Regions from separate parts of the Streptococcus caecimuris genome, predicted to be linked through region 2. Evidence: predicted binding sites of a transcription regulator. Region 2 holds the regulator's gene; the other holds the start of a gene.

Region 1 (3,425 bases), on a different contig from region 2:
GTAGATGCTAGTGAACTCGACAGACTCAGGTGATCCGTATTCGATCAATTGTTGCGCAAGGTAGCTGTGAAGTCCCATTGCTCCAAGTCCGAACGAATGCGCCAGTTTATTTCCGTGGTCAATAGTTGGAACGGCCACGATATGAGAGCTATCTGTAACGAAGGTCAAAGCACGAACCATGGCACGAATCGAACGACCAAAATCAGGTGAAGTCATCATGTTAACTACGTTGGTTGAACCAAGGTTACATGAGACGTCTGTTCCCATTTGAACAAATTCTTGGGCATCGTTGATCAAGCTTGGTTCTTGAACTTGAAGGATCTCTGAACACAAGTTACTCATGATGATTTTTCCATCAACAGGGTTTGCCCGGTTAGCAGTATCGATGTTGACTACATATGGATAGCCAGATTCTTGTTGCAATTTAGAAATTTCAGTTTCCAAATCACGTGCCTTAATTTTTGTCTTGCGGATGTTTGGATTAGCAACCAATTCATCGTATTTTTCAGTGATGTCGATGTAGTTGAATGGTACTCCGTATTCACGCTCTACAGAGTAAGGGCTAAAGAGGTACATCTCTTCATTCTTACGAGCCAACTCGTAGAACTTATCTGGCACGACGACACCAAGTGAAAGAGTCTTCACCCGAACTTTTTCATCAGCATTTTCTTTCTTAGTTGAAAGGAAGGCGATGATGTCTGGGTGGAAGACGTTGAGGTAAACCACCCCAGCCCCTTGGCGTTGTCCCAATTGGTTAGAGTAAGAGAAGCTATCTTCAAAGAGTTTCATAACTGGAACCACTCCAGAAGCGGCTCCTTCATACCCTTTGATTGGTGCTCCAGCTTCACGAAGGTTGCTGAGAGAAATCCCAACCCCACCACCGATACGAGACAGTTGAAGGGCAGAGTTGATGGAACGTCCGATCGCATTCATATCATCGGTTACTTGGATCAAGAAACATGATACCAATTCCCCACGGCGGGCACGTCCAGCGTTTAAGAAAGAAGGAGTAGCTGGTTGGTAGCGTTGGTGGATAATTTCGTTTGCGATGTCTCGCGCGATAGCTTCATTTCCATCAGCAAAATAGAGAGCATTGAAAAAGACACGGTCTTCCATGCTTTCAAGATAGTATTCTCCATCATTTGTTTTCAAAGCGTATTGGTTATAGAATTTGTAGGCCGCCATGAAGGACTTGAATTGGAAGTTTTGGTCTTTGATAAATTGGGCCAATTCCTCTAAAAATTCAGGACGGTATTTCTCGATAAAAGCTCTCTCAATGTAATTGTGCTCGAGAAGGTACTGAATCTTGTCTGTAATTGAGTCAAAGGCTTTAGTATTTGGTACAACATTTTCTTTAAAGAACGCATCCAAAGCTTCTTTATCTTTATGAAGCATGATTTGGCCGTTTACTGGACGGTTGATTTCATTGTTAAGACGAAAATACGTCACATCTTCAAGAGATTTTAATCCCATAATAATCCTTTTCTAGTTCAAAAAAATGAAGAGGAGAAGTCCTCTCTTTCCAAGTAAAAAGTCTAGTGTTAGGTTGCTAACGCTAGACCCTATTTAAGCAAAATACTGTGTTAATTAAGAAAGTTTCTTCAACTTAGCTGGTTGAAAACCAGAAAATACTTCATCCGGTGTTTGAATAACTGGAGCAGCATTGAAACCAAGGTTCTTAACATGCTCTACAAATTCTGGCTGTTCATCTAAGTTAATTTCGCGATATTCCACGTGATTGCTATCGAGGAATCGCTTGGTCATTTTGCATTGAACACAATTATTTTTTGAATAAATGGTTACCATTTCTTTTCCGTTCTCCTATCGAAATATAAATCTGTAAACAGTATAAACAAAATCCAGCAACTTGTCAACAAAATAAAACTAAATATTGTGCAAAGAGATGAAATGGAGTTTTCAAAGCACAATATATTGTGGTGAGTGAAAAGTGTGAAAATCGAAGAAATGGGATAGGAATAGGCTTTAAAGCATCTTTAATTAGTTATAATTTTTTGGTGAATCAATATCCTGTGGTTAAACAGCTTCTTTTCATTGAAAGCGGAGGAAAATGTTACTTATAATATAGTAGAAAATTGAAAAGATATTTTCTCTGTTCTTCAGTTGCTTCTTAAAATGTATCTAAATTGGGATTTTTCGCAGTCTTTTTCTGTAAGTCAGTGATAAAAATCTTGAAAAAAATTTCAAAAGATGATATAATACCAAATTGTAAGGGTTATCAAAAGGTAACTCAAAAAATATTTTTAAAAAGGAGAGTCAAACTATGGCTTCTAAAGATTTCCACATCGTGGCAGAAACAGGTATCCACGCACGTCCAGCAACTTTGTTGGTTCAAACTGCTAGCAAATTTGCTTCAGATATTACTCTTGAATACAAAGGTAAATCAGTTAACTTGAAATCAATCATGGGTGTTATGAGCCTTGGTGTTGGTCAAGGAGCAGACGTTGTAATCTCTGCAGAAGGTGCTGACGCTGATGATGCTATCGCAGCTATCTCAGAAACAATGACTAAAGAAGGATTGGCTTAAAATATGACAAAAATGCTAAAAGGAATTGCAGCATCTGACGGTGTTGCCGTTGCTAAGGCATATTTGCTCATTCAACCAGACTTATCATTTGAGACTGTTTCAGTCGAAGATACAAGTGCAGAAGAAGCTCGTTTGGATGCAGCTCTTGAAGCTTCACAAAACGAGCTTTCTCTTATCCGGGAGAATGCAGTAGCAAGCCTTGGTGAAGAAGCAGCGCAAGTTTTTGATGCGCATATGATGGTTCTTGCTGACCCTGAAATGATTGGTCAGATCAAAGAAACAATTCGTACGAAAAAAATCAATGCAGAAGCAGGCTTGAAAGAAGTCACTGACATGTTCATTGCGATCTTTGAAGGAATGGAAGACAATCCTTACATGCAAGAACGTGCGGCAGATATTCGTGACGTTACCAAACGTGTCCTTGCCAACTTGCTTGGTAAGAAATTGCCAAACCCTGCTTCTATCAATGAAGAAGCAATCGTGGTTGCGCATGACTTGACTCCATCTGATACAGCGCAGTTGAACAAAAAGTATGTAAAAGCTTTTGTTACGAATATCGGTGGACGTACCAGTCACTCAGCTATCATGGCTCGTACACTTGAAATTGCAGCTGTTCTTGGTACAAATAACATCACAGAACTTGTCAAAGATGGTGATGTTTTGGCTGTTTCAGGGATCACTGGTGAAGTGGTGATCAACCCTACTGAAGAACAAATTGCAGCCTTCAAAGCAGCTGGTGAAGCTTATGCTAAACAAAAAGCTGAATGGGCTCTCCTTAAAGATGCGAAAACAGTGACTGCTGATGGAAAACACTTCGAGTTGGCTGCCAACATCGGTACACCTAAAGACGTTGAAGGTGTAAACGATAATGGTGCAGAAG
Region 2 (3,425 bases):
AGTAGGAACAGAAGAACAATGGAAAGCTGAAGGCGCTATGGGTCTTGTCATGAAAGGACAAGGGGTCCAAGCGATCTACGGACCTAAAGCTGACGTATTGAAATCTGATATCCAAGACGTTCTTGATTCAGGTGAAGTTATTCCTGAAACACTTCCTAGCCAAATGACAGCAGTTCAAAAAGCTGAAGCAACCTTTAAAGGGGTAACTGATGAAGTGCATTCCGTTGCAGATGGTGAAGTGATCAACATCGAAGATGTGAAAGATCCTGTATTCTCACAAAAAATGATGGGTGACGGATTTGCGGTTGAGCCTGAAAATGGCCACATCGTTTCACCAGTTGCTGGTAAAGTTACTAGCGTCTTCCCAACCAAACATGCCCTTGGTTTGGTAACAGATAATGGTTTGGAAGTCTTGGTTCACATCGGTCTAGATACTGTTAGTCTTGAAGGAAAACCATTTGAGGTTAAAGTTTCTGAAGGTCAAACAGTGGCTGCTGGAGACCTCTTGGTAGAAGCAGACCTTGATGCGATCCGTGAAGCTGGTCGTGAAACTTCAACAATTGTTGTCTTCACAAATGCAGATGCGATTAAATCCGTTAAGGTCGAACATACTGGTAAATTGGCAGCAAATGCGCCAGTTGCAACAGTAGAATTATAAAAGACATCGGCAAAGAAAATGAGGTTGGGGCAGTGCACCCGGCCTCTTGCCGTTTCTTGATTTGGAGAGAAGGAGAAATCAGGGGATGAAATTTTTAACATTAAATTCCCATAGTTGGATGGAAGAGAATGCTCAGCAAAAATTTGAAACCCTCAAGGAACAAATTTTGGAAGCGCAATATGATGTGATCTGTTTCCAAGAGGTCAATCAAGAAATGGGCTCAGAAGCAGTCGAAACAGATGAGTATTATCAAGCCTTGCCATCAGCTGTAGCCATTCACAAAGATCACTTTGTTCGCGTATTGGTAGAAGAGTTAGCTGCTCAAGGACTCCACTATTATTGGACTTGGGCTTATAACCATATTGGCTATGATCACCTCAATGAGGGTGTGGCCGTTCTTTCGCGTCAACCCTTGAAGGCGGATGAGATTTTGGTATCCAATATGGATGATCCAACGGACTACCATACTCGTCGAGTAGCCGTTGCCCATACAAGTGTAGATGGCAAAGAGATTGCTGTTGCCAGCGTCCATCTTTCTTGGTGGGACAAAGGTTTCCAATTTGAGTGGCCACGCATTGAGAACTACTTCAGCCAAGTAGGCAAACCCTTTATTCTAGCTGGTGATTTCAATAATCCTGCCGGTCAAGAAGGGTATGAGACGATTCTATCCAGTTCCCTTAAGCTTCAAGACAGCTTTATCGAAGCTAAAGAAACAAAGGGGACTTATACTGTAGGTCCTGGAATCGATGGCTGGACGGATAATCAAGTTCCATTGCGAATCGATTACGTCTTTGCAAGTCCAGAATGGGACATCCAGCGTCTACATGTCATTTTTGATGATCAAAACAAACCCCATGTCAGTGATCACTATGGCTTAGAAGCCGAATTATCACTTTAATATAAATGGAGAGTCGAAAGGAAAACGATTTTATTCAATCGTCCTTCGACTCTTTTTTATGGATCAATGAGGAGCAAGCATAGGGGATTCTCCTGTTCTTCTGCTTTCTTTACGATTCAATTTATGGTAAAATGAAGTGTTAAAACAGTTTAAGGAGGTAGCAAATGCGTTGTCCAAAATGTGGTGGAAGTAAGTCTAGTGTGGTGGATAGTCGACAAGCTGAAGATGGGAATACCATCCGTCGTCGCAGGGAATGCGAAGAGTGCCATTATCGCTTTACTACCTACGAACGAGTGGAAGAGCGGACTCTAGTGGTCGTCAAAAAGGATGGGACACGCGAGCAATTTTCTCGTGATAAAATCTTTAATGGTATTATCCGCTCAGCTCAAAAACGGCCTGTTTCTAGTGACGAAATCGAAGAAATTGTAAACCGGATCGAGCAAAAGGTTCGCAGCCAAAGTGATAATGAAATCAACAGTGAATATATTGGTTCGTTGGTCATGGATGAGTTAGCAGATCTAGATGAGATCACCTATGTCCGTTTTGCTAGTGTTTACCGGAGTTTCAAGGATGTCGGTGAGTTAGAGACCCTCTTGAAACAAATTACGAAGGGAACCAAGAAGAAAAAGGAAAAATAGATGAAGCCCAATACGCCTTTCGCATTTTTAAAAAATAATCTTCTTCCACCGGCAGGGGCTGCATTGGAGCAGTATTACCTGCCTATTTTGGAGACGGAAACAGTAGCAGTTTATCGTTATCTGCTCGCCTCTTATGATCAGGGTGAAAAACAATATTTACTTGCTCAAATCCTCAATCACTTAAATATAGGATTTCCACAGTTGCTACTCGCCTTTGATCGCTTAATTGCTATGGGGTTGATCGATCTCTATGAGGAAGAAGTTGGGATCACCATCCAGTTACATGCTCCTCTTGCCTCAGAACAATTTTTTTCGAATGCTGTTTTCAAACGCTTGCTTGAAAAAAAGATTGGGGAAAAGGCCGTGGAGGATCTGCTCCCAGCACGCTCTTTAGGGACTAGACGGCAAGTTTCCTTCTCGCAAGTCTTTGGACTAGATGCTGGGGAGGTGACTGTTCTTCCAAGTAAGAAACAGCAGTTTGATATGGAGATGTTTAAGCGAATGATGGGGCGTGATGGACTTCGTTTTGTGGATGAAGGAGAAGCAACCCTAGCCCTCTTTGCCATCGCAGAAGAGCAACAATGGACCTGGTATGAAACTTATCTTTTAGCGAAAGAAACAGCTGTAGACCGGATTGTCTCTCCAAAGAGAATGAAGCAAAAGTTGGCTCAGGCGAGCCAAGAGCAACCACGCATGTCCTATAGCCGTCAGGAAGAAACCATTCTGAGGGAAGCTAAGGCAAAATCCAGCCTACAATTTCTAGCAGAGATTAAGAAGGCGCGCAATGCGACCATTACGCAGAGCGAACGCAAGACATTATCCAAGTTAGCTGATCTAGGCTTACTAGACGAGGTGATCAATATTATCTTGTTGTTGACCTTTAACAAGACCCAGTCTGCTAATCTCAATGAAAAGTATGCTTTGAAGGTGGGAAATGATTTTTCTTATCAAGGGGTCAACAGTGCAGAACTAGCGATTTTAAAAGTTCGAGAACGCCAGGAACAAGCTAAAGCTCAAGGAAACAAGGGGACGAGTCCTACATCAGCCAAGGGCAAGAACAGCAATGTTCCCAAGTGGAGCCAACCAAACTATCAAAATCAAACCAGTCAAGCAGAAAAGGTGGATCTTGCTAAAGAGAAACAACGCCTATTAGAAAAACTGAATCAAGGAGGTGAGTAGATGGAAAGTGTAGGTCAAACCATGTCTCACATGAACCGTGCGCGTCAATTTA

What was found. The regulator NrdR, encoded in region 2, represses ribonucleotide reductase genes. The targets are predictions, from matches to a motif close to ACACNATATATNGTGT.
Region 1: the regulator NrdR is predicted to act here: its motif matches at 1,923-1,938, upstream of nrdH (glutaredoxin-like protein NrdH).

The regions. Positions count from the first base shown of each region.
Region 1 is NZ_CALPCT010000010.1:61,630-65,054, reverse strand. Features, by position in the region: gene nrdE (class 1b ribonucleoside-diphosphate reductase subunit alpha) at 1-1,473, opposite strand, end outside; gene nrdH (glutaredoxin-like protein NrdH) at 1,588-1,806, opposite strand; gene NFR56_RS05515 (phosphocarrier protein HPr) at 2,282-2,545, shown strand; gene ptsP (phosphoenolpyruvate--protein phosphotransferase) at 2,549-3,425, shown strand, end outside.
Region 2 is NZ_CALPCT010000007.1:52,381-55,805, forward strand. Features, by position in the region: gene NFR56_RS04125 (PTS transporter subunit IIBC) at 1-658, shown strand, start outside; gene NFR56_RS04130 (endonuclease/exonuclease/phosphatase family protein) at 744-1,556, shown strand; gene nrdR (transcriptional regulator NrdR) at 1,721-2,194, shown strand; gene NFR56_RS04140 (replication initiation and membrane attachment family protein) at 2,195-3,373, shown strand; gene dnaI (primosomal protein DnaI) at 3,374-3,425, shown strand, end outside.